2 regions of the Paenibacillus sp. FSL F4-0087 genome follow, and region 2 is predicted to be linked to the other one. Evidence: riboswitches for the same ligand, from Rfam matches in the RefSeq annotation. Region 2 holds a riboswitch; the other holds the start of a gene.
The links. Region 2 has a riboswitch for ZMP and ZTP ahead of MHB84_RS28955 (bifunctional 5,10-methylenetetrahydrofolate dehydrogenase/5,10-methenyltetrahydrofolate cyclohydrolase). Riboswitches for the same ligand answer to the same signal wherever they lie in the genome.
Positions count from the first base shown of each region.

Region 1: it holds a riboswitch for ZMP and ZTP, as region 2 does, so the genes downstream of both, MHB84_RS15810 (TIGR01440 family protein) here and MHB84_RS28955 (bifunctional 5,10-methylenetetrahydrofolate dehydrogenase/5,10-methenyltetrahydrofolate cyclohydrolase) in region 2, are expected to answer to the same signal.

Region 1 covers NZ_JBBODJ010000001.1:3,423,767-3,435,561, reverse strand. The annotation lists gene wecB (non-hydrolyzing UDP-N-acetylglucosamine 2-epimerase) at 1-568, opposite strand, end outside; gene upp (uracil phosphoribosyltransferase) at 619-1,248, opposite strand; gene glyA (serine hydroxymethyltransferase) at 1,677-2,924, opposite strand; gene MHB84_RS15810 (TIGR01440 family protein) at 3,139-3,732, opposite strand; ZMP/ZTP riboswitch at 3,871-3,952, opposite strand; gene MHB84_RS15805 (low molecular weight protein arginine phosphatase) at 4,069-4,641, opposite strand; gene MHB84_RS15800 (manganese efflux pump MntP) at 4,766-5,326, opposite strand; gene MHB84_RS15795 (L-threonylcarbamoyladenylate synthase) at 5,500-6,609, opposite strand; gene spoIIR (stage II sporulation protein R) at 6,934-7,590, opposite strand; gene MHB84_RS15785 (glycosyl hydrolase family 18 protein) at 7,892-9,451, opposite strand; gene MHB84_RS15780 (FtsW/RodA/SpoVE family cell cycle protein) at 10,206-11,426, opposite strand; gene MHB84_RS15775 (FtsW/RodA/SpoVE family cell cycle protein) at 11,639-11,795, opposite strand, start outside.
Region 2 covers NZ_JBBODJ010000001.1:6,374,571-6,386,365, forward strand. The annotation lists gene MHB84_RS28940 (nitroreductase family protein) at 1-354, opposite strand, end outside; gene MHB84_RS28945 (nitroreductase family protein) at 372-947, opposite strand; gene MHB84_RS28950 (MarR family transcriptional regulator) at 968-1,450, opposite strand; ZMP/ZTP riboswitch at 1,692-1,773, shown strand; gene MHB84_RS28955 (bifunctional 5,10-methylenetetrahydrofolate dehydrogenase/5,10-methenyltetrahydrofolate cyclohydrolase) at 1,825-2,676, shown strand; gene MHB84_RS28960 (DUF817 domain-containing protein) at 2,845-3,609, shown strand; gene MHB84_RS28965 (undecaprenyl-diphosphate phosphatase) at 3,626-4,438, shown strand; gene MHB84_RS28970 (hypothetical protein) at 4,555-4,809, opposite strand; gene MHB84_RS28975 (hypothetical protein) at 4,894-5,133, opposite strand; gene MHB84_RS28980 (hypothetical protein) at 5,294-5,935, opposite strand; gene bshB2 (bacillithiol biosynthesis deacetylase BshB2) at 6,105-6,779, opposite strand; gene MHB84_RS28990 (YojF family protein) at 6,803-7,147, opposite strand; gene MHB84_RS28995 (deoxyribonuclease IV) at 7,249-8,166, opposite strand; gene MHB84_RS29000 (family 43 glycosylhydrolase) at 8,386-10,857, opposite strand; gene MHB84_RS29005 (family 43 glycosylhydrolase) at 11,194-11,795, opposite strand, start outside.

The sequences.
Region 1 (11,795 bases), 3.0 Mb from region 2:
AATCCTGCCGTACTGTATATTGAAACACATCTGTTACCGTGTTGCCTGTGACATACGTACTAGACTCCGATTTATTTTCTTTGGCAAGATTGGAAGACGACCAGTCCGTAGGCGCAAAATGCAAGTCAGCAAGCACTCCGGTTAACTGACGATTCATTTCTTCCGGGTATGGAGAGAGCTTGTTCCATGTGCGAAGACCTGCTTCCACATGACCCACCTGGATCTGCTGCAGGAACGCAGCATAGCTGGCTACAAACGTTGTCAGCGTATCACCGTGAACCAACACGATATCCGGCTTTGCTTCACGCAAAACCGGCTCCAGGCCTCCCAGCACACGAATCGTAATTTCATTCAACGTCTGGCGATCTTTCATCACATCCAGATCGTAGTCTGGATGAATATTGAATACTTCAAGAACCTGATCCAGCATCTGACGATGCTGTGCAGTAACGCAAACGATCGATTCAATAGATTCGGGATGTTTCTGCAGTTCCAAAATAAGCGGAGCCATCTTGATGGCTTCCGGGCGCACCCCGAATATCGTCATGACTTTAATTTTCTTGGACATTGAAGCAAAGCCCCTTTTCTATAAGTTCCGATTACAAGCATGCGATATGCTTATTTAGTGCCGTATAGACGGTCTCCTGCATCTCCCAGTCCGGGAACAATATAGCCGTGATCATCCAGACGGTCGTCCAGTGCAGCAACGTAGATGTCTACATCCGGATGCGCATCCTGAACAGCTTTCACTCCTTCAGGAGCTGCCACCAGGTTCATCATTTTGATTTGCGTGCAGCCGCGTTTTTTGAGCACGTCAATAGCAGCAATGGCAGAACCGCCAGTTGCCAGCATCGGGTCGATGACAATCAACTGACGCTCTGTAACGTCCGTAGGCAGCTTGGTGTAGTACTCAACAGGTTGCAGGGTTTCCGGGTCACGGAACAAACCTACATGTCCAACTTTTGCCGCTGGCAGCAATTTAACAACACCATCCAGCATTCCAAGGCCTGCACGCAAAATCGGAACCAGCCCAAGCATACGTCCAGAAATGACTTTTCCTTGTGTTTCAGCTACTGGTGTCTGTACATCAATAGTCTCCAGCTCAACATCTCTTGTAATCTCATAAGCCATCAGTGTTGCCACTTCATCCACCAATTCACGAAAATCTTTCGTATTCGTACGCATGTCGCGTATAAACGTCAGTTTGTGTTGAATCAAAGGGTGATCACATATTACTAATTTTCCCATCTAATTTGTCCCTCCGGTATGTTCTTCATGTTCAGCATTACCAAATATGCCTAATCATCATTCATAGGCCCCGATAAATCCTGTATATTATATCATCACCTACACCGAATTACACCATCAAAGGGCACTCAATCATTACAGAAAACCGAATCCTATAAAAATAGGACCGGAAAAATGAGTCTTCCGGTCCTTTTTGCTCTCGCTGTTATGTCAGTTGAGATGATGAAATGCATGTAAACACAATGATGCTCCGCAAACAGAATGACCCTTCGATCGCTGTTATCCCCGGATTTTTTTGAACCCCTTTATTAAGGGGAACATCCGGGGATAAAGGCGAACGCTACGCTTCTACGTCTTCATTCTGTCTGCTCCCCGTCTGAGTGTTTACATAAGAACATCTCAAATACAAACACCATGAGCAAGTTTTTTTAGTATTTAAGGTCAGTGTACAGCGGGAATTGATCCGTAAGTGCCGTTACTTCAGCACGGGCTTCGTCCAATTTAGCTGCATCTTTAGGGTTTTTCAATGTTTTAGCAATGATTTTACCAATAGCTACCATCGCTTCTTCGTTCATACCACGCGAAGTAGCAGCAGGTGTACCGATACGGATACCGCTCGTTACAAACGGGCTAGTTGGATCAAACGGAATTGCATTTTTGTTCACGGTAATGCCGATGGAATCAAGTACATGCTCGGCTTCTTTACCTGTGATATTCACGCTGCGTGTGTCGATCAGCATCAGGTGGTTGTCTGTACCGCCGGATACGATGTTCAATCCTTCAGCAATCAGTGTTTCAGCCAATACTTGTGCATTTTTTACCACGTTTTGTGCATACGTTTTGAACGAAGGTTGCAATGCTTCACCAAATGCTACCGCTTTGGAAGCAATCACGTGCATCAGAGGTCCACCTTGGGAACCCGGGAATACCGCTTTATCAATCGCTGCTGCCCAAGCTTTGCGGCACAGAATCATACCACCACGAGGTCCACGCAGCGTTTTGTGTGTAGTTGTCGTTACGAAATGCGCATGTGGAACCGGGCTTGGATGCAAGCCTGCAGCAACCAGTCCTGCGATGTGAGCCATATCCACCATGAACAAAGCACCTACATCATTAGCGATGGAAGCAAGCTTTTCAAAATCAATGGTACGCGGATATGCACTTGCACCTGCAACGATCATACGAGGGCGATGTTTAAATGCAGCTTTGCGCACTTCATCATAATCAATCAGGAATGTATCTTCTTGTACACCGTATGCCACGAAATTGTACAGCAATCCGGAAGCGTTAACCGGGCTACCATGTGTGAGGTGTCCGCCATGCGCAAGGTTCATACCCAGAACGGTATCACCTGGTTTCAGAGCCGCAAGGTATACTGCCATGTTCGCTTGTGCACCGGAGTGAGGTTGAACATTCACATGTTCTGCTCCAAACAATTCTTTGGCACGATCACGCGCGATATCTTCTACGATATCCACATGCTCACAACCACCATAGTAACGTTTGCCCGGATATCCTTCAGCGTACTTGTTGGTAAGTACAGATCCCATTGCCTCGATAACCGCTTCGCTTACGATGTTCTCGGACGCGATCAGCTCAATGTTGTTTTGTTGACGTTTTAGTTCAAGATTCATCGCTTCCAGTACTGCCGGGTCATTCTTGCGCAATTGTTCCATGATTAAATTCCTCCAGTTATAAGTGAAGTTATAAAGCGAAATCATGTTTACACGAAAACGGAGAGTGCAACACCAATCTGGAGAAGCAGAGCGTTCGCCTTTATCACCGGATTTCCCCTTATATAAGAGATTCAAAAAATCTGGGGATAACAGCGATCGTAAGATGGTGATGCAATCGAAGTCAGGAGTGTAACCAATCGTTTCGGTTTATACGTTAGTCACAAAATGTCGAATCTGGTTGCTCTTCCATACGATACACTGCACGCTCGCCGCCAATCAACTTTGGACGAGTCAATGCTGTAGTTACACGGGCATCACCGATGTAGCGGAGTGCTGTGCGGAAGGGTACTGCCACATGCCGCAAATGCATGCCAATCATCGTCTCCCCAATATCCAGTCCCGCATGGGCCTGCACATGTTCAGCCAGGCATGGATCGGTCAGCGAGCGATACGCTGCGGATGCCATGGAACCACCTGCTTTGGGCACAGGTACTGCACCCACTTCAGTCAATCCAAGACGTGTAAGCAGTGAACGCTCCATAACCAGTGCACGGTTCAGGTGCTCACAGCATTGGAATACAACATCAAAACCGAACTCCTGCTGCACCTCGCGTATACCCGCAAGAAGCTGCTGCGCTACTTCAACCGCACCGCCTGTACCAATCCGTTTGCCTGCGACTTCACTTGTACTTGTACCGATCACAACGATCTGTCCAGTTCCAAGCTGTCCGGCAAGCGCCAGTTCACGCAGAATGGATGCGGTCTGTTCATGCAATCCGGGTTGTTCCGAATCTAATTCAATAGTCATCCTATCGCCTCCCGATAAAATCATGCCCGGCTTCCTCTTGGTGCCCTTGGTATTCTTGCATGGCATTTCAGGTACTATTATAGCGAATAATCAGATGAAAGACGAAAAAAAGAGCAGTCTGCGGGTAACGCAGAATTGCTCTTTTGCCCAGGCGACCGGCCGTTTGTTCCGGTGCTCCATCGTGGTTATGCCCACTTCGTCGCCAGTTACACCGGATCCCTGTTTTCCCATCCATCATAAAACAACCTGCGTTTAAAATCAACGGGTAATTTACATCCCGTGTACGTTTTTTTATATGGTAATCCACCGGTAGCTGGAATGATTAAACGAATCCAATTAACCCAGCTTGTCCAAAAGTCTGTCGAGCGCGGTCCGAATCTCTGCCGCAGCGATGTTGTAATCGTCGCGACTGCCGCCAAACGGGTCCGAAATATCAAAACTCGGAATACGCTGTCTGATCTCGATTGCCCGCTCACGTTCAGATGCCAAAATCTCCTGACCCAGCGCACGTTTCATCTCCAATGTCGCAAACAGGCTGTCCAATTCCTGAAGATCATTCAGGACTTGTTCATCATTTTCCACATACTCTTTCAAGGTATAGGTCTTGTGTACAGAGTCGGGAAAAACCTGCATAACATGCTGTTTATGACTGCGTGTCAATGTGAGGATCAGATCGGCCCAACCGACCAGGTTGGAGCTAAGTAGCGTCGAATGAGGTGGTCCCTCCACGTTGTGATCCCTTAATACGGCCTCCGCATGACGGGAAATCGGCATGCCCGTTGTGGCGGCTACACCTGCGGAACGAACGTCCACCTGAATGCCCCGCTCAGACGCCAGTTTACGTAAAAGTCCCTCCGCCATGGGGCTGCGACATGTATTCCCTGTACATACAAACAAAATATGTTTCATTGTGGTTAGCCTCCCCATTTTGCAAATGTTGTCGAATCATGTTTGAAACCAAATCTGAACAAATGAACCTCTTAACTATATATTGAAGACTGCACTAGGCTGTAATCATGGTTAACGTCGTTTTTTAAAATATAAACAAAAGTCCAAAAGCGAGCAAGATCGCTCCGCCAACCGCTTCCCCGTAATCGCCCATGTTTTGGCTCACACGCCGTCCCAACAGCAGACCCATAACGGACATCGCTCCACCACAGACACCAAAAGCCAGTACTGTTAACACCAAGTCACTGCTGAACATGCCGAGCGAGACTCCAACGGAAAACGAATCTACACTGACACTCAGTGAGAACAGTATCACACCGAGCAAAGATCGATGATCCACCAGTTTGGTGTCTCCCTCCCGGAAAGCGTTCAAGATCATATGGGCACCGAGCAGGACCAGCAGACCGCCAGCTGCATACGTCGTAATGTCACCAAGCAGGGAACTGACGTATTTGCCCGTATACATACCAATGAGTGGCATGATGATGTGAAACAGGGCCGTTACGGTACTGATTCGCAATACGTCTCTCAGACGAATACCCTTCATGCCAATCCCGATACCGAGTGAGAACGCGTCGAGTCCGAGAGCGACGGCCATAATCAAAATGGTTACCAACTGCCCAACATGGGCAGACACATCCCACATCCCCATACCCCCAAGTCACGTAAAGGTTCTTGTACACCATATGCGGACAAGAACACAAACATGACCTGATAAGGCTTTTTGCATGGCTGGCATTCAAAAAATGAATGGCTAGTCGTGGCTAGAGGGCGGGTGCCAAGGGGAAGTATTCATAGCGATATTATGGAAAAAGGGAGCTATCGGTTACCGACCTGAATGAGTCGGTGACCTGCCGCCTTGAGCAGCCGGTTCATGACGGCTGCTCCCAGCCCTTCGCGCGAGCAGGCTTCAGCCACAATATATGTGGCCCCCTGCTCATCGCAGCTGCGCAGCGCGGCGTACAGCCGACGCGCTGCTTCCTCCAGCTCGCTGGCTTCGCCCAGCGAGAACACGGCATCGGCGCGGTACTGCTCCGCGTGCTCGGCGAACGCCAGCACCGCGGTGCGCTCCCCGCGTTGCGCCGCCTCTGCGAGGGCGGCGCTGATCCAGGCCGCCACCGCTGCGGGCGGCCCCTCCACCACGCACAGCGCACCTGTGGGCGCGTAGTGCGTGTACTTCATGCCCGGCGAGCGCGGCGCCGGGCTATCATCGCCACCGGGCCCCTCGGCGAGCAGCGCCGGGTCCGTGGCGACACGGGCGGCAACGGCGGACAGCTGTTCCGCCGTAATGCCGCCAGGGCGCAGGATGGTGACGGTACCGTCGTCACCGACCTGCACCACCGTGGACTCGACGCCCACCCCGGTGGGGCCGCCGTCCACGATGCCGCCGATGCGGCCTGCCAGATCCTCGCTCACATGTGCAGCGAGGGTCGGGCTTGGCCGCCCGGAGCGGTTAGCGCTCGGCGCGGCAACCGGGCATTCCGCCGCCGCGATCAACTGCAAGGCCACCGGATGATCCGGCATCCGCACGGCCACCGTGTCCAAACCAGCGGTAACCCGCGGGGATACCGCCCCTGGCCTAACCGGCAGCACAAGCGTAAGCGGCCCCGGCCAGAAGGCTGCCATCAGAGCCTCCGCTGTGCCATTCACTTCCGTGACCAGTGAATCCAACTGGTCACGCTGTGCAATATGAACAATCAGCGGATTGTCTGAAGGCCGCCCCTTGGCTGCAAATACAGCTTCCACCGCAGCTGTACTGCGAGCGTCTGCACCCAGACCGTATACCGTCTCGGTTGGGAATGCCACGGTCTGCCCTTGACGAAGACAGGCTGCAGCATCCTGTAGGTCAGCAAGAGCCTGTTTATACGCACTCCCTTTTGCCGCCTCATCCTTGTTCTCATTGGTTACCAATACATTGACATCCCACATACTTGTAACCATTTTCTCTGTACTTTCATCGTTCTCCATACCTTTCATGGAAGACTGATGCAATTGCTCGTTTTCTCTCATCATATATCCATCATTCCTAAACTTCAGTAGGGTAGTTAATGCAAGACATCCCGCTTCCGCGATGCCTTCTTCGCTTATATTTTCTGATTCCTATAATTATAACATATCTGCTCTGCCCGAGGATGCGGTCTGAATCTTGCCAGCGATTAACATCACATAGTCTCTGACTCGAACCCATAATAAAACAAAAGGGCACTTCCCTGAATCGAAGTCCCCCTGATAAAGTTTATATCTAGCACCATGTTATACAAACAATCCCGATACCCAATCCCATAATTTGATCGCCATATCCCACAGGAAGAAACGTGCTTCCGGTGTAGCTGCCTGCACAGAAGCTTGTGCGTCCCCAGGCTCAGCAGCTGCTGATGCTGTTGAAGGCTTCGCCAGTGCATCACCTGTTCCTGCATCTATGAAGCATAATGGTGGAAACAACACACACCACCAGTTTTGTCCTTCACCTTTTCCCAGTGTTATCCGCACTGATTCGTAATCTCCAGCAGGATATACGGTACCACCATATAATTTGGTTGGAAACGGAACTACCCCCAGTTCCACCTGATATGAATAGGTTAAGCCACGATTGGCAAGCTCTTCTCCCACACGATCCTCTATTTCAGATAGATGCTGACGAATGACCCCACGCGCTTCTTCCAGACTTTGCGGATTCTCCAGTTCGGTTACCCACTCATTCATTTGGGCAACGACGGCGTCACGAATCTCGCGTTTGACCAATTGATCTCCCGCTGCATCCGAGTTTGCGAGAATACGCAAACGAATGGATTGTTCCGGAATCGCTGTGGCCGCCACAGCTGCATCGGTTTTCTGACCTTCCCACATCATAATAATCATCATAAGACATACAATTATAAGTCCAATTTGTTTCACGATTCTTCTGCTCATTCCATTCTCCCCCTCGGCTCCCGTGATCATGATCCCTGTAACTCTCTCATGTCTATCAGTATGCCCGGAAGAGACGGAAGTAAACCTGCTAGATTACAAATCTACTAAAATTTTAATAGGCGGGTAAGACTTAAAACGAAAGGACTATTATCTCCCTCATGAAACTGGCGAAAAGTCAAAAAAGCGCCTGCCTATGGAACACTTTTCGGCTGGCACTTCTTTGATTAATCTAAAACTCTATCCTAGCCTTGATGTTCCATTTAGCATGCTGTTTGAATACCCTTGCTTCTCGGCTTCTGGGTTATTTATTCACCCGGAAAGCTTCCCAAGCCCCGCCAACCGAATTGCGGCTCGCTACAAGTTTACCGCCATTATTCAGATCACAGGTCACATACAGGTTATTGGCGAGAGCCTGCAACGCGATTGTTCCATCACCCAAATCTACACGATTGAACTTCTCCCATTGCTGAATGGTTGTGGCTTTTGCGATCAGGGCACCACCTAGATTAACATCTGCTGTGACATATTTATTATTGATCTTGGACTTGAGAGACACCGTTCCATCGGAGTTCGTGATCCATTCAAAAAGCTCCCAGTCTCCTGCCGTCGTCCGATTGGCGACAAGCTGGTCATTGCCCTGGTTATCAGCAGAGACGATTTGCTGATTGGCTTGAGCAACCAGATAGTTGTACCCACTTGGATTCGGAGGCTGCACTGTGCCCCCACCCGTAACCTCTGAATATACAGCCTGAAGCAGCGCACCTGAGCGGTCATTGCTGTACTCCCAGAACATGATGCCACCCAGATTGCTGTTTTTCACATATTGCACCTTCAGGCTGAGTGATTGCGGGTCATCATAGGAGATAAAGGTATTTCCATTAAACAGATAAGGAGCTTGGGCACTGCTGTCCCAGTATCGTGTATATCCGTTTTTATTCAAATACTGGCTGACAATAGTGTTGTAGTCGGGTTCAAAACCACCTGAACCGGGCCTGTCCAAACCATTGTTCGAATTCTGAACCCCAGTCCAGGCCCGGCCATAAAAGGCTCCGCCAATGACCAGTTTGTTCGCGGGAACACCGCTATTTCTGAACAGATTGACCGCAGACGTTACACTAATATCTCTTCCGGACAGATTCGTATGATGCCCAGTGGTTGCATCCCAGGTTCCATGAAAATCGTAAGTCATCAGATTGATCCAATCGAGCAGAGGCGTGATATTATTGATCTCCACACCGTTCAGATAACTGCTGCTCGCTCCGGCGGCAATGGTCAGCAGATATTGTTTGCCATTAATCTGTCCTTGAGCATTCAGCTTCTCCCGCACCTTCGAGAGCAGTTGTGTGAAGTTTTGTTTATCCTGCGGCCGCGCAGTTGTACCAGCAGCAGGGTTGGTCGGATATTCCCAATCCAGATCGACACCATCCAGATTGTTGGAGGTTACTAACTGCACAATGCTGTCGGCGAATGTTGTGCGTGAGGCATCCGTTAGCGCAGCGTCTGAAAAACCGTTAGCTCCCCAACCGCCAACAGACAATAACACCTTCAGATCAGGGTTTCTGGATTTCAATCCAACCATCATTTGCAGTTTGGTACGATCTGAATTTGTAATTGTTGCTTTGCCGTTAGAGATGAGAGCGAAGGAATAATTGATATGAGAGAGCTGTTCTGCCTTGATATCATTCGCGGTCCAGTTGGCCCAACCAGCCACATAAGCAATAATTTTCTTCGGAAGAGGAGCTGCGTCAGCTTGTTTCGCTGGTCCGATGGCAAATGTTGAAACAGTTAGTGCAAAAGATAAAAACAAGAGCATGAACACTTTTACAAATGAAGGGATCGTACCAACTCGATTTAGGTTCATTATATAACTCTCCTTTGGGGTTTTAATTTTAGGAATTCAGCAGCACCCTTACATTTTGGTTAGCAGGAGGATCACGCCCTGTACTCCCTACTACTTCTCTCGTTAATGCCGCTGAAAGACTATGTTTGTTGATCCACATCGCCTTTTCACCCTCTCTTTTCCAATCAAATCAGAATCAAAGGAAGCGTTTACAATTAAATGTAATCGATTTCATTTATGAGAAAAAGAAATCTGGTTCGCAGAAAATCATGGATGGAATAAATAGATTCGCAGATAAAAGTAGGCTAACTTAAATAGGATCATAGTACATTAAGCTGAAGGGCAATGGGATATCAAAGGATCTTTATAGCTGAAATATTTTGATAATCTAGGGAAGAACACACCAGCGAATTACGGTTACATTCATCATTGGCATGACTGGGTGTATGGATGAGGAGTAGGTTCATAACCCACTTTCAAAGTATTGATTACTGTCTAACGTGTAGAGTGTATAAGTAGGCGGGCAAGTTACTGATATAATCTAGTTAAAATTAGGATAATACAGAATTGAAATATTTGTCAATAAAAATTAAATTTGTCATTCTTCCAAAGTTACAAATTCACATCTATTTTAAAAACAAAAAAAGACCTTCACCTGACAGCCGCAGGCAAAGATCGGACTAGCACACAAATCACTTACTGCTCCATAACATACTCCAACACCCTTGGGAAGATGGATGTCCAAGGCAAAGTTGAATCATACCAAAGTTTAAGTTCACGCTGTTGTCTTTTCCTTTTTGACCATACTCCATAAACGTTCCAGCAAGGTAGGTCGTTGTTCTCCCATAAGAAGCTCGTCCTCGTCTTCCTGACCATACAATTTAATGCTCATCACCAGCCCGATACAAGCCATATTAATAAGCAACGAGGTGCCCCCATAGCTGATAAACGGTAGCGTAATGCCCGTAAGCGGCATCAGCCCGAGGAAAGCGCCAATATTTTCAAATACCTGATATAACAACATGCCGATAATCCCTACAATCACGACAGGTCCTGCCCTATCTCTACATTGTAATGCGATTAACACCATACGATGAATGAGGATAAAATACATTAAGAGCAGAACAGATCCACCTACAAAACCAAACTCCTCAGCAATGACCACAAAAATGGAATCTGAATATGTGTACGGTACACGCCCCGATTGGACGGATGTGCCCTGCATGTAACCTTTGCCTGTTATGCCTCCCGAGCCTATGGCGAGACCCGCATTTTTCGTATGCCAGGAAGCTTTCGACGTTGCTTTATCCGGTACAAGCCAGGGATCAATTCGCTCGGCCCAATGCTCCCTGTTCGCCTTTTCCAAGAAGGTAAAAATCTCATCGTGATACGACGTATATGCTTTGACGAATCCAAAAAAGGTGATTCCCACAATAGCAAGAGCAATTAATGCATGAGACCACTTGATATTCCCTATCCATAACACAGCAACCAGAATCACGATGTATCCGAGGGCGTTGCCCAGGTCATTCTGAATCATTACGAGTGCAAAGGGAACGAACGTCCATAAACCAATGGGCACGATATCTTTCCAGAAATGAAGCGTAGAATTTTTTCTTTTGACCAATAAATGAGCTAGAAACAGAATTAAGATCATTTTAAACAATTCTGCCGGTTGAAAAGAAAGATAATCATTAATCTTTATCCAGCCATTCGCATTATTAATAGGTCCGCCAATAAAGTTGACAAGAACCAGTAGAATGATCCCCACTGCGTAAATATAAAATGCATATTGGATATACAGTTTATAATTCACTAATCCAATACCGATGATGGCTAGGAATCCAATCCCGTAAAACAGCAAGGTTTTGATATGATGATTGCCCAATTTCGGATCGGACTGAATCGCACTGTACACCGTAAATACACTCATGACCATAAGCAGCAACAACACAAACAGAATAACCCCATCCATCTTCTTCAGCATTCTCAGCATGTTCCCACATATCCCCCTGAGGTTTAATACCCAATAATTATTTCCATTAGTCTTTAATATTACCATTGTATAGAATTGGAAGACAAATTGGAAATCCGTCAAATAAATAACGAAAAACCCTGAAACCCACAGATCCATCTTGCTCTAATCTGTTGATTCCAGGGTTAGCTTATATCGTATTCACTTGCAAAGAGTCTGGCCTAGGATCAAAACTATTGCTCCTGCTGTGTTGATTTGCGTCTAAATAATTTCAATACCAGTTCCGTAATGCTTGGCTGTTCTGAGGAACCGAGTATATCCTCGTTCTCTTCTGTATGCACTTTGATACTCATCACAAGTCCCATACTAAGCATGTTGAGCACAAGCGAG
Region 2 (11,795 bases):
CCGGTCGTACATCCAGTCATGCAACGTGCTGCGCACACCCAACCCCTGTTCATGGGCAAGCAAACGAAAATTTTGGATCAGACAGCAGACAGCTGCAAAGTCCTCTTCCCGCTTATGATGATCCGCCTCTTCCTTCATCAAGACCAGAAGATAGGCTGGAGCGTGCTCCTGCAATCCCTGCATGAGTTTCCCATTACGGTTATCGGCAAAAATAAATCGCCACGGCTCACGAAGTCCATCATTTGGCGCCCACACGGCGTGATTGAGCAATTCAAGGATTAGCTCCTGTGATACCGGTCGATCCAAAAAATCTTTTGGACTGTGTATGCCTCCTTGCAGATTGGCCAATTCCATTTTTACATCCTCCCCTTCTACGTAGTTTGACCCTGAAATACAGTCCACTTTTGCTCAGCTGGTGTTCTTTTCCGGCTTCTTGGCGCTTTGTCGTAATATCCCATATGAAGAATGCCAACAAATCTTTCATCCTCACGCAGTCCAATTCCTTTGAAAAAGCCTTCATTCTGAATCATGGATTCTGTATCCCACAGCATTCCTAACCCTTGTTCCCATCCCAGCAGTTGGAAGCTCTGCATCATCCCGCAGGCAGCCGCATAATTGCGGTCATTGGTCAGACGATCCGGTCCTACAGTCGACATAACAATGACATGAGCAGGAATATCGGTAAACCTCTTTTTAAACACATCCAGCAGTTTTCCCGGAATCAACTTGCCGAACTTGCTCTGCGACATCTGTTCCAGCATGCAGTCTACCAACCGTTTGCGTGCTTCGGGAGTTCCGGCATAAACAACACGCCATGAGCCAAATTCAACAGATGGTTGAAGCCGTGTTGCCTTGTGCAGCAATTCAACAACCAACTCCTGTTCCACCGGTGTAGAATTACATTTACGAATACTTCTGCGTTCCCTGATCAATTCTGCCAGACTCAAGTGTTTCACTCTCCTTCAGTTTATCTGGATTCCATATACATGCTGCTGTCTTGAAGAAATTGATGTATTATTTTCAGCTCCGGTTCCGAATATTTGTCCAAAGAACGATAGAACCGTTCAGCCTCAAGTACATGTAAACGTTCATGCAGTTCAAAGATCTTTTTGCCTTGCGGTGACAAACGGAAATAGCTCTCCTTTTTGTTGTCATTCATTTTCGTACGTTTGACGAATCCTTCCTCCAACAGTTTGTTGCCGATCTTGGTAATACTCGCTTTGGACAAATTCATCGCCTCAGCAATACCCGTGTTGTTAATAGGCTCATGTTTGCCAATGCAATCTATCATATGAACCGCGGTCAAATGCTGAGGGATTTTGTCCATGCTTTCCCGCTGAGCGATACTTAGAAAATGTTCAATTTCCGTATCCTTGTGATTCTCATATACATGTAAAAATCGGATAAATTGGTCATACAGTAACTGTTTTGTTCGATCGTTTGAATCCATTCTTCAATCGCTCCTTATTTACTTATAAACAATAAAAAACCCTTAAATGATTAAACTAATTCAGGAATTTAATATTAAATAGTTTACTAGTTAACAATATAACACGAGTGATAACAGTTATCAACTATATGACGAAGATTGTGGCTACCAGGGAAACTAATACCCCATACAAATCAAAGTGAAATCCATTAACTATTGAACAATTTTGCTTTTTCAAGTACTATCAATCTAAACAATTCAAACGATCATATGTAACTGGCGAACACGGTGAACCGTGAGGGAGCATATGGTTTTGTAATAAGCCGTACGCCTGGGCAGAGGTAAGGAATATTTATTTCCTTGCCTCTTTTTTATGTTGAAAGGGCGATGTGAAAATGAGTACTGACAAACTGATCTTGAATGGACAAACGGTAGCGGATTTTATGAAGGAAGACATGGCCTCGAAGGTTGCCATTCTGGAGGAAAAAGGCATTCAGCCTTGTCTCGCAACAATTCTCGTCGGAGATGATCCTTCTTCAGCGACCTATGTGCGAATGAAAGGAAATGCTTGTGCTCGATTAGGCGTGCATTCTATTAAGGTCGTTCTTTCTGCGGATACCACCACAGATGAATTAATTCAAGAAATTAACAAGCTAAATGATGACCCTTCCGTACACGGTATTTTGCTTCAGCACCCTGTCCCGAATCACATCAATGAAAGAGCAGCTTTTGATGCCATTAGCATCGAGAAGGACGTTGACGGTGTAACGACCCTCGGTTTTGCACTTAATGCTTTTGGAGATGCAGAATTCCCTTCCTGTACACCACAGGCTATTATGCGTATTCTGGATTTCTACAATATTCAGATCGAGGGCAAACATGCGGTTGTCATCGGAAGAAGTCCAATTCTGGGCAAACCTGTCTCAGCCATGCTGCTAAACCGGAATGCAACGGTGACGACCTGCCACTCCAAAACCGTGAATCTGGAGGAAATCGTGAAGCTTGGCGATATCATAATTGCAGCCGTCGGCAAACCGCTCTTTGTTAAAGGAGATTGGATTAAACCAGGTGCTGTCGTTATTGATGCAGGTTATAACAAAGGCAACGTCGGAGATGTGGATTACGAAGCTTGCTTTGTTCCTTCTTCAGCAATTACACCTGTACCAGGCGGTGTTGGTCCTGTAACAATTGCGACGCTCATCGAACATACGATTAAATCTGCCTACAAGCTGTCTGAAAATGCATAATTGAATTGTCCAAAAAAACAAGGTCCCTCCAGTTGACGAGGGGCCTTATTTGTCTTTGATTAAGCACGAATTGAAAATAAGAAAATATATAGATCTTTTTTTCTCTTTTTACAAACGGACCATATCTATATTATTATGAACAAGGCATAGGAAGGAGATAAACATAACTTGAAACCTTTAGTACAGCTCCTGCATTTTGGTTATCATCAGGCGATGAGTTGCATTTTTCCTGTGGCGATCTTTGGAACGTTGGCCCTTTCTAGCGTAATTCAGATACCCTTTCTCTATCGCTATGATGCCATTCTGCTTGTTTTATTAGCAGTACAATACCTTATGTACCGGAGCGGATTGGAAACACGTGATGAAATCAAAGTCATATGTATATTTCACGTGATTGGATTGGTACTGGAGATGTATAAGGTATGGATGGGATCCTGGTCATACCCCGAGCCTGGTTATACCAAGCTCTTTGGTGTCCCCCTTTATAGCGGATTTATGTATGCAAGTGTTGCAAGCTTTATGTGTCAAATATGGCGCAGATTGCGTATGGACATGACAGGCTGGCCTGGGTTTGCATCTTCGTTTCTGTTAGGTGGAGCCATCTATATCAACTTTTTCACACATCATTTTATTCCCGATTTCCGTTGGTGGTTGACCGCTCTGGTATTTATTGTTTTTCGAAAAACATGGATTATCTATCGGGTACGATTAACTACCTATCGAATGCCGTTAACACTTGCTTTTATCATCGTAGGTTTTTTCATCTGGACCGCTGAAAATATAGCTACATTTTTTAACGGCTGGAAATACCCTGACCAGCATGATTCCTGGCAGCTGGTCAGTTTTAGCAAGATCAGTTCGTGGTTCCTTTTGGTGATTATTAGTGTCATTATTGTGGCCCAACTGAAATATGTCAAAGCTAATCGAAAATAATGAGTAGGAGGATACAATGGAAGACTTTATTTTATGGTTGAAATATGTGTTATTAGGTATCGTACAAGGGGCTACAGAGCCTATTCCGGTTTCTTCAAGCGGACATTTGATTATCGTTCAACGATTGCTTGGCATGGAGCAGAACGGATTATCCTTTGAAATTTTGACGAACACAGCCTCACTGATTGCCATTATGTTTATCTTTCGGGAAGATATCAAAAAACTTATTGTAGGAGGCTGGCGATTCCTAGTCTCTCGCAATGCGGAGTACAAAGCAGATTTTATGTTTTGTCTATACATAATCATTGGTACCCTGCCTGCTGCGATCGGGGCTGTGCTGTTCAAGGATAAAATTGAAGAAATATTCACTTCTGTCTATACGGTTGCGATTAGTTTACTGATTACAGGGGTTGCCCTATGGCTCATTCGAAACCTTCGCGGGCGCAAAAGAGATGGCGATTTGTCTGCGAAAGACGCAGCACTGGTGGGTCTGGCTCAAGCGGTGGCTCTTATTCCGGGAATAAGCCGCTCTGGTGCAACAGTCATTGCATCTATTGCTGTCGGGATGAAACAAGAAACGGCGTTGAAATTTTCCTTTATGCTCTACATTCCAATTAGCATCGGCGGGGTAATTTTAGGCGCATCTGACATTGTAACCGATCCGCACCGAGCGCAGTTGGCTGTACCTTACATTTTAGCGTTCATTACGACCCTTATCGTAACCTACTTTTCAATGAGATGGTTCATGGGAATTATGGCAAGAGGGAACTTGATTTACTTTTCATACTATTGCTTCGTAGTCGGAATTCTTTTACTTATTTTTTTGTAAACTCGAATTTCCTTGTAACGTATAAGGGAACAACCCTCAACAATGGGTTGTTCCCTTTTTATTGTTTTCCAAACTTGACGATCCCGCCTTACTCGCAGGTCCCGTACGATCACTCTTTAACGCTCTTCCAGAACCATGGAACCCATGCCATTCGGATCATCCATTTGTTTATGGGTTACGAGCTCCCCTTTATCATTGAATCCCTTTATTTCATACGGAATTGTTGCAGACGAGGGCAGTGATACAAACCAGATTATGCTTTCCGGGCCCACCTCAACCAGCTTGGCTTCCGCAAGTACTGGTTTCTCATTCCCCTCGAACTCGACAGTTACACGCTGAATAGCCGGGTCTAGTATATGTCCAAACAGCATAGGGAAAGGTGTCGATATATGACTCAATTCAGGTATGCTCATGTAATCCATTGCAGACGTGAATTGAGATGATTCACCAATGGATTATCCGCCACCCCATGCCCACTTCCATCCGAATATTATTTTCCGAGCATACTCCATCTGAAGATTGCTGTTATTTTCCTGACCCGTTTTTTGTTTAAACAAAATTATGCCGCCGTCCACCGGTTCTTGATGAATGATTTGTAATGAATCATCATTATTTCTAAACTTTCGGATCGCTTCTTCAGCAGTTTTTCCTATAGGAATATGCATGGTTTCACTCATTCCCATTGCTTTGGACATACGCCGATCGGCTAGTCCGCCAGGTCTGTCATTCACATAAACAAATGCGATGCATGATATGAGCAAAAGTAAAATGAGTATCGCAGTAATTCGAATGATTCGTTTGCTTCGCATTTTTGGTATTACGATGTCCATTCACTCCTTAAGATGACGATGACGACTATTCGCCTTGAACCGTGGATAAGGACACAAGGACCGGACCAGCGAAATCAGAGGCTTCTTCACCTTTGGGATTGTGAAGACGGAATAAAAAAGCGTCACCTTTTTCTGATTTCCAGACCATATAATCGTTTATCCCTTTTTCACCTGAGGCTTGAAGATAAAGCTCAGCGAAACCAAGCGGATGCTCGATCAGTTCTCCACTATAATCAGTCACCTCACCGAATTTTTCCAAGTCCTCTTGCCCAGTCGTCTTAAGCTTTTCCAGATCATAATCTGAGGGCAGCGGTTCAATATCTACATAGTAGTCCGGATTGCTTGTCAGCGACAAGCGGCCTTTGGCAGCGTCAAAAGAAAACTTCTCGAACACGTACAATGAAAAACCCTCTCCTTGATGTAAGGTTGCCGTTTGTGAAGAATTGCCCTCCCCTGACATCAAATCCAAACTTTCTGTTTGCGGTCGTGTCGTTTCAGATGTTTCCTCGTTTTCTGTGGTGGGAGCTGTAACCGATTCATTTGTTTGTGTTGACGTTTCAGTGGTGGACGACGGCTCCGTTTCTCCAGAGCAAGCTGTAAGTGCAACTAACATAAAGAGCATCGGGATTTTAATAAAAACAGAACGAAGTTCTTTCAATTGTATCACTCCTTACGAGTTTAATGGTCAATATGTTATTACCCGTGCAAGCGAATGGAAACCATACGATTGCCCCTTCCCAATCCAATCACCTCTGAACAATATGTTATGTTTAAAACGAAAAAAAGTCGCCATAATGGCGACTTTTTACGAAAATTAGATAGTACAAACTGTAAAATTAATCGAACTTATAGGTCCAAAACGCTTCTCTTCCAAACCGATTTCGGATTTGTTCATCATCCAATTCCTGCTTGCCGACAAGTTCAGGCGCTTGGAATTGCGAACGGTGAGCTCGAATCGATGCCATTTTCTCGGCGAGGAATCCACTCACATCTTCAATCACATCCGCTTTTCCGATGCTCTCCTCGTGATTGTTCGAGAATGCGCAGCAGTACACAATTGGTCTCTCCTCTGCAGGCAGTCGACCAATCGTTCGCGTAACCGCAGCTCCGGTTGCATCATGATCGGGATGCACACTATAGCCCGGATAGAAAGTAATGACCAGTGAAGGATTAAGCTCCTTGATCAGGGCCAAAATATGGCCATCTAGCAGTTCAGGATCTTCAAACTCGATCATTTTATCGTGAAAACCGAGCATCCTTAAATCTTGAATACCAATCGCATTGGAGGACTCTATGAGTTCATCCTTACGGATTATTGGCAAGGTGACCCGGTTGGCAAATGGAGGGATGCCCATATTACGTCCCATCTCCCCTAGAGTCAGGCAAGCATAAGTGACTTGAGCACCGCCTTTTATGTATTTCGCCAATGTTCCCGATGAACTGAACGCTTCATCGTCGGGATGGGGAAACACAACTAAAATGCGCTGATGTTCAATCTGTTTGTTATTCATGCTTATTTGATCCTCCGCTTTCATCAGAACAATTCCCGACTAAGTTGTAAAGCTACAACCAGCTTTCCTTGACTATCGTGACCAGCCAGAATAAGTCGTTCTTGTTCCAGCTCGTCAATGTGTGTAAGTCCTTCAGCGTATATCCAGCCGTGAGTGGTCTTTAAGCCAACTCGATATGGGCCCGTGCCCGAGATAGATCCTTGCGTATATCGTATGACCGCATTGGAAATGAATGCCGACCCCGGATGCCTGGTGCTATCGAAGTGACTGGCGTAAGCACCTGACGTGAGTTCGAGGTGTAAATATAGGTCCTGATCGAGAAGTTGATTGATCCGGTGTTGGATGTCTTGAGGCTCTATTGGCTGCATGGCGGCCTCCTTTTTAGTAAAAAGTAACGTTCTACATCCATTTTAACATATGTCCCGTCAGAATAAACATGGAATGAGTGAGCGGATGTTTGTAATTCTCTCTATTTACTGTTTTCTAAAGAATCCTCTTCCTTCTGCACAGGTTCTGAGCACTCTCTTCTTAACAGGGCAATTTCATGTCGATAAGGTGCACTTTTATATTTAATTTTACCAATCGACGGCGTCTCAAGCAATTTTGGAAGTGACGCAAGTTGGGGGTGATGCACAATATAATCCAAGGCCTGAAGCCCGATATGTCCGTGTCCGATGTTCTCATGGCGATCTTTCCTCGATCCCCGCACATTTTTGGAATCATTGATGTGCAGTACTTTTAGTCGATCAAGGCCAAGAACCTTGTCAAACTGCTCGAGTACTCCATCAAAATGATGAACAATATCGTATCCGGCATCATGAACATGACAAGTATCCAGACATATGGAGAGTCGTTCATTCCGTTGCACGCCATCGACAATCTGTGCCAGTTCTTCAAAACTTGTTCCGCATTCTGTTCCTTTTCCCGCCATCGTCTCCAACGAAATCTGTACCTCCGGGTGATTATTGTCTTGTAATACTTCATTTAATCCCCGGATTATTTGTCGAATACCGATGTCCAATCCAGCGTTTACATGTGCCCCGGGATGAAGAACAAGCTGGTTTGATCCAAGCGATGCCGTTCGTTCGATCTCATCCCGCAGGAATTGTACGCTAAAATCAAACACCTCTCGTTTGCAACTATTCGCCAGATTAATTAGGAATGGAGCATGCACAACAATATTGGAAATGCCATGCTGCTTCATGTGCAAATGACCTGCTTCTATATTATATTGCAAAATAGGTTTTCGTTTCGAATTCTGCGGTGCGCCAGTGTACATCAGAAAAGTAGATGCGCCATAAGAAGCGGCTTCTTTACTAGCCTGGAGAAGCATCTCTTTTCCTCCAAAGGATACATGCGATCCAATCAGAAGTTCACTACTTTTCATTACCAACCACCCTCTCCTGTCGAATCCATCATTCAATTATCAATGAAATGGGTTGGATTGGCTAATGGGAAATGACGGTGGTGAAGGAGATCAGAGGAAGGCATCATTTGGTCGCAATAGTTTATATCGTTTAAGGCAAAAAAGCCGCCAATTGGCGGCTTAATATGCATTCCAGTTCTCGTTACAACGATTTGTATTCTCAACGTTTGGCTTCCGGGTTCAGGGAGTAACCGATACTTTATCGAAATGCGTATGCTTGTTTGCCGTTCTAACACCGATTTTGCCATGCGTGAACGGATTCAGGCTGTTGTCCGTATAATCGATCTTCGGAGTAACCATATCATCCACATAAACTTTGATGTTTGTACCATTAACGGCAACTTTCATATGATACCAGGTATTGGTGGAATATGACTGCGCGTTGCTCTTGAGGAGCGCCCAATTATAATTCATCTTGCCCAGACTGACTCCGCTTGTGGTCAGATAAGCATAATATCCTTGTAAAGCATCATAATTGTTCTGGCCTCGCTCTGTGCCGTGGGATGGATTGTTCACTCTGACAAGTAAACCCCCGTCTCCCCCTGAGTCAATCATCTTAATATCCGCCTCGACCGTATAATCTGCCCATCCTGTATCCCCAAATGTAGATTTCGCTGGTCCGGTGCTCCCTGCACTGTATTCACCATTCTCTACAGCCCAGGTTCCTTCAAACCGTGTCCATCCATTATCGTCGCCGTCGTTAAAATTATCACTTACACTTGTCACATCAACATTCTTCTGAAACGTCATTCTTGAGAAATCAGCCTCGCCAGTTACGAATTCAACCTTTAATTCCCGTTGTCCAGCATTTAAATAGACCTTTTTCTTGGAGATGTTTTTCCAATTATCCCATCCGCCCGTATTAGGTACATTGACGATACCCGTTAAGTCGGTCGAACCATCCCACACTCGGATCTGTGCCCCGTCCAACGAGGTAGCCATGCGAAAATCAATATCGTAATATCCACTTGACTCTACATTTACTTTGTATTTATACCATTCTCCCGTCTGATTCCAGCCTAAGTTGAACAGTCCTTCGTTATTCAGGCGAATATCCCCGGCATCGGTCCGATAAGCCCCGCCCAGGTTCCCAGCCGTTGTATCGTGATAAGCGACACCTTCGCCTCCTTTCATATAATGAACGGCCTCGATTGTACCTGGAATCGGCTTGGAGGCATTCCATGCACTGCTTCCGTTCACATCGTTGTTAAAAGCAGTATAGCCGAAGTCAGCATGTGTATCCTCTGTCAGAACACCAATTTTGCCTGCTCCTACATTGGCGGTACGTGTTGCTTTGAACATACCATCTACGTAGTATTTAAACGTTGATCCCGATTTTTCTATCCGTATGTTATGCCATTTCGAATAATTGAAGTCGGCAGGCAAATCGAATGTTTGCCAAGCCTGATCCACTCCGTTAATACGGAAAAATGTCTCAAGTCTTTTGTTTTTCGAACTGATCAGCGCAACACCATAATTGTTCTCATTCGTATAGGAGAATGTAGCGCCGTATCTCGGATTGGTGGACGTTCCCCGATTCATTTCCTTCATGTTAAATTCAGCCGTATAATCCGATGCGCTGCTCGAAGCGGTCACTTGTTTATACCAAGTTGAGCTGCCCAATGAATTTTGCCACATGAGTTCCTGATTGTAGATGCCCCAATTACCACCGTTCACGTTGGACCAATTGCTTCCGATTGCAGAACGATCGAAGTAGTCATAGAAAACAGGCATTTCAGGATTGGGTTGATCCGTTGAAGTCGGACCTTGCACGATCATCTTGTCGTTATTCCATACAATTCGGTCCATGTTCAGATGCCGCAGTGGTCCAATAATTCCGTTACCTTCCAAATTGTGATACATCATATAGTGAGTGTCCAGATTAGGTCCTGTTACTACAGTGTTGTGTCCTAATCCCACGGTGGGACCCTCTGTACGAATTAATACCGGGTTAGTGCTATCAGTAACATATCCGGACCTCGGACCTGTGGTGCTAACAGCCACATCCACCCGATATCCTTTGCTAAATACATGGTTACCTGTATAGGTCATATAGTATTTTCCATTTCGTTTGAAGACGGTTGAACCCTCAGTCCAGCCTCCCATCCCCACTCCTGTTGACGCACTCACTCCGATCTCAGTCGGACTGCTCATCGGTGCTGCATCTATTCGGCCCTGTGCTGCGTGATAGAAGCTGAACGAGCCATCATCGTCAATAAACACATTACCGTCAATCGACTTTCCAAGGTTGCCCGTTACTACATTGAAGGGTCCGGTAGGACTTGTGCTGCTCAGCACGTAATGTCCTTTTCCGGCAGGTGATGTATACATGTAGAACATGCCATTCCAGTAAACAACTTCAGGAGCATAAGCTCCGTGCGTAATGGGATCTGTTGCAGCTAATCCACGGTACGACCAATTCACCAGGTCTTTAGAGCTCCAGACTTTGACACCGTCGTCCGTATCTCTTGTGCTTACATACAGGTAATAGTATCCATTAAATTTCAATACATAGGGGTCCCCGAGTCCATATTGTCCCCATTCATCCGGTAACGTTTGCGGATTTTGATAGGCTGTGGCAGGGAGTGGCACTGACGAAACCATTAATAAAATGACCAACAGCGTGAACATGAATCGACGACTCTTCCTCACATGATTTCCTCCTAGTCTGTTTTTTGTTACCGCTTACAAATACATCAAGGTTCTCTACGTGCGCTTCTGTCTTACATCCGAAGAACTTGTTTTCTTCTGCACAACGGCTAACCCTCATAACCGTATGTACAGACATAATCCAGTCTCTTCATCGGGTGTTGAAATCTAGCATAAAGTAAGCAGTTACAAATAGAAATAACATTTCGTTGTCATTTATTTGGCATTTTGTTGGAAAAAAGTGCTTATTTTTTATTAGAACTCACTCGTTCATATTTACAAGAAAAAACCTCAGGAAAACTCTCCTGAGGTTTAAACGTCTATCCCGTTTCTTACGTATTAATCCAACAATGGGGTAACGGTGAGGCTTAAAAGATTGATCTCACCATGTCCACCTGAAATTTGGATTGTGTTAACATTACCCGGCTCCAAAGGAACGGTGACATTGGTGATTCCGCCGAACTCCTGCAAACCGCCAGTGGATAGCGCATTCAGTAAAGAATAGTCCTGGTCATTAATCGTCAGATGCAATTTGGCTAGTTGTTCACCAGTCGCATAATGAAGCTCAATCGATGTTCTTCCGCCTTCGCCTCCATCTATATTCTTAAACAAGGCGTACGCTTCTGAGGATTGAAGATTCCCGACCACGGTTTGACCGGATTGCAATGTCCTGATTTCAGCTCCACCAAAAACCTGACAAGCTGCACCTGCATAAACTTTCTGTTGCCGTGCAGGAACCGGGGCTGGACCAACGGACGTTACACCTTCCCTTGTCTGAACCACAGGTCTGATGGAACCATCTTCATCGAACTCCAGATAGTCGATACATACGCTACGCAGCGTACCTTCTCCAGAGATCGCTTGATTGTGATAAAAAAGATACCATTGCCCTTTGAATTCTACTACAGAGCCATGGGTAATGGAACAGCCAGTCGGCTCCA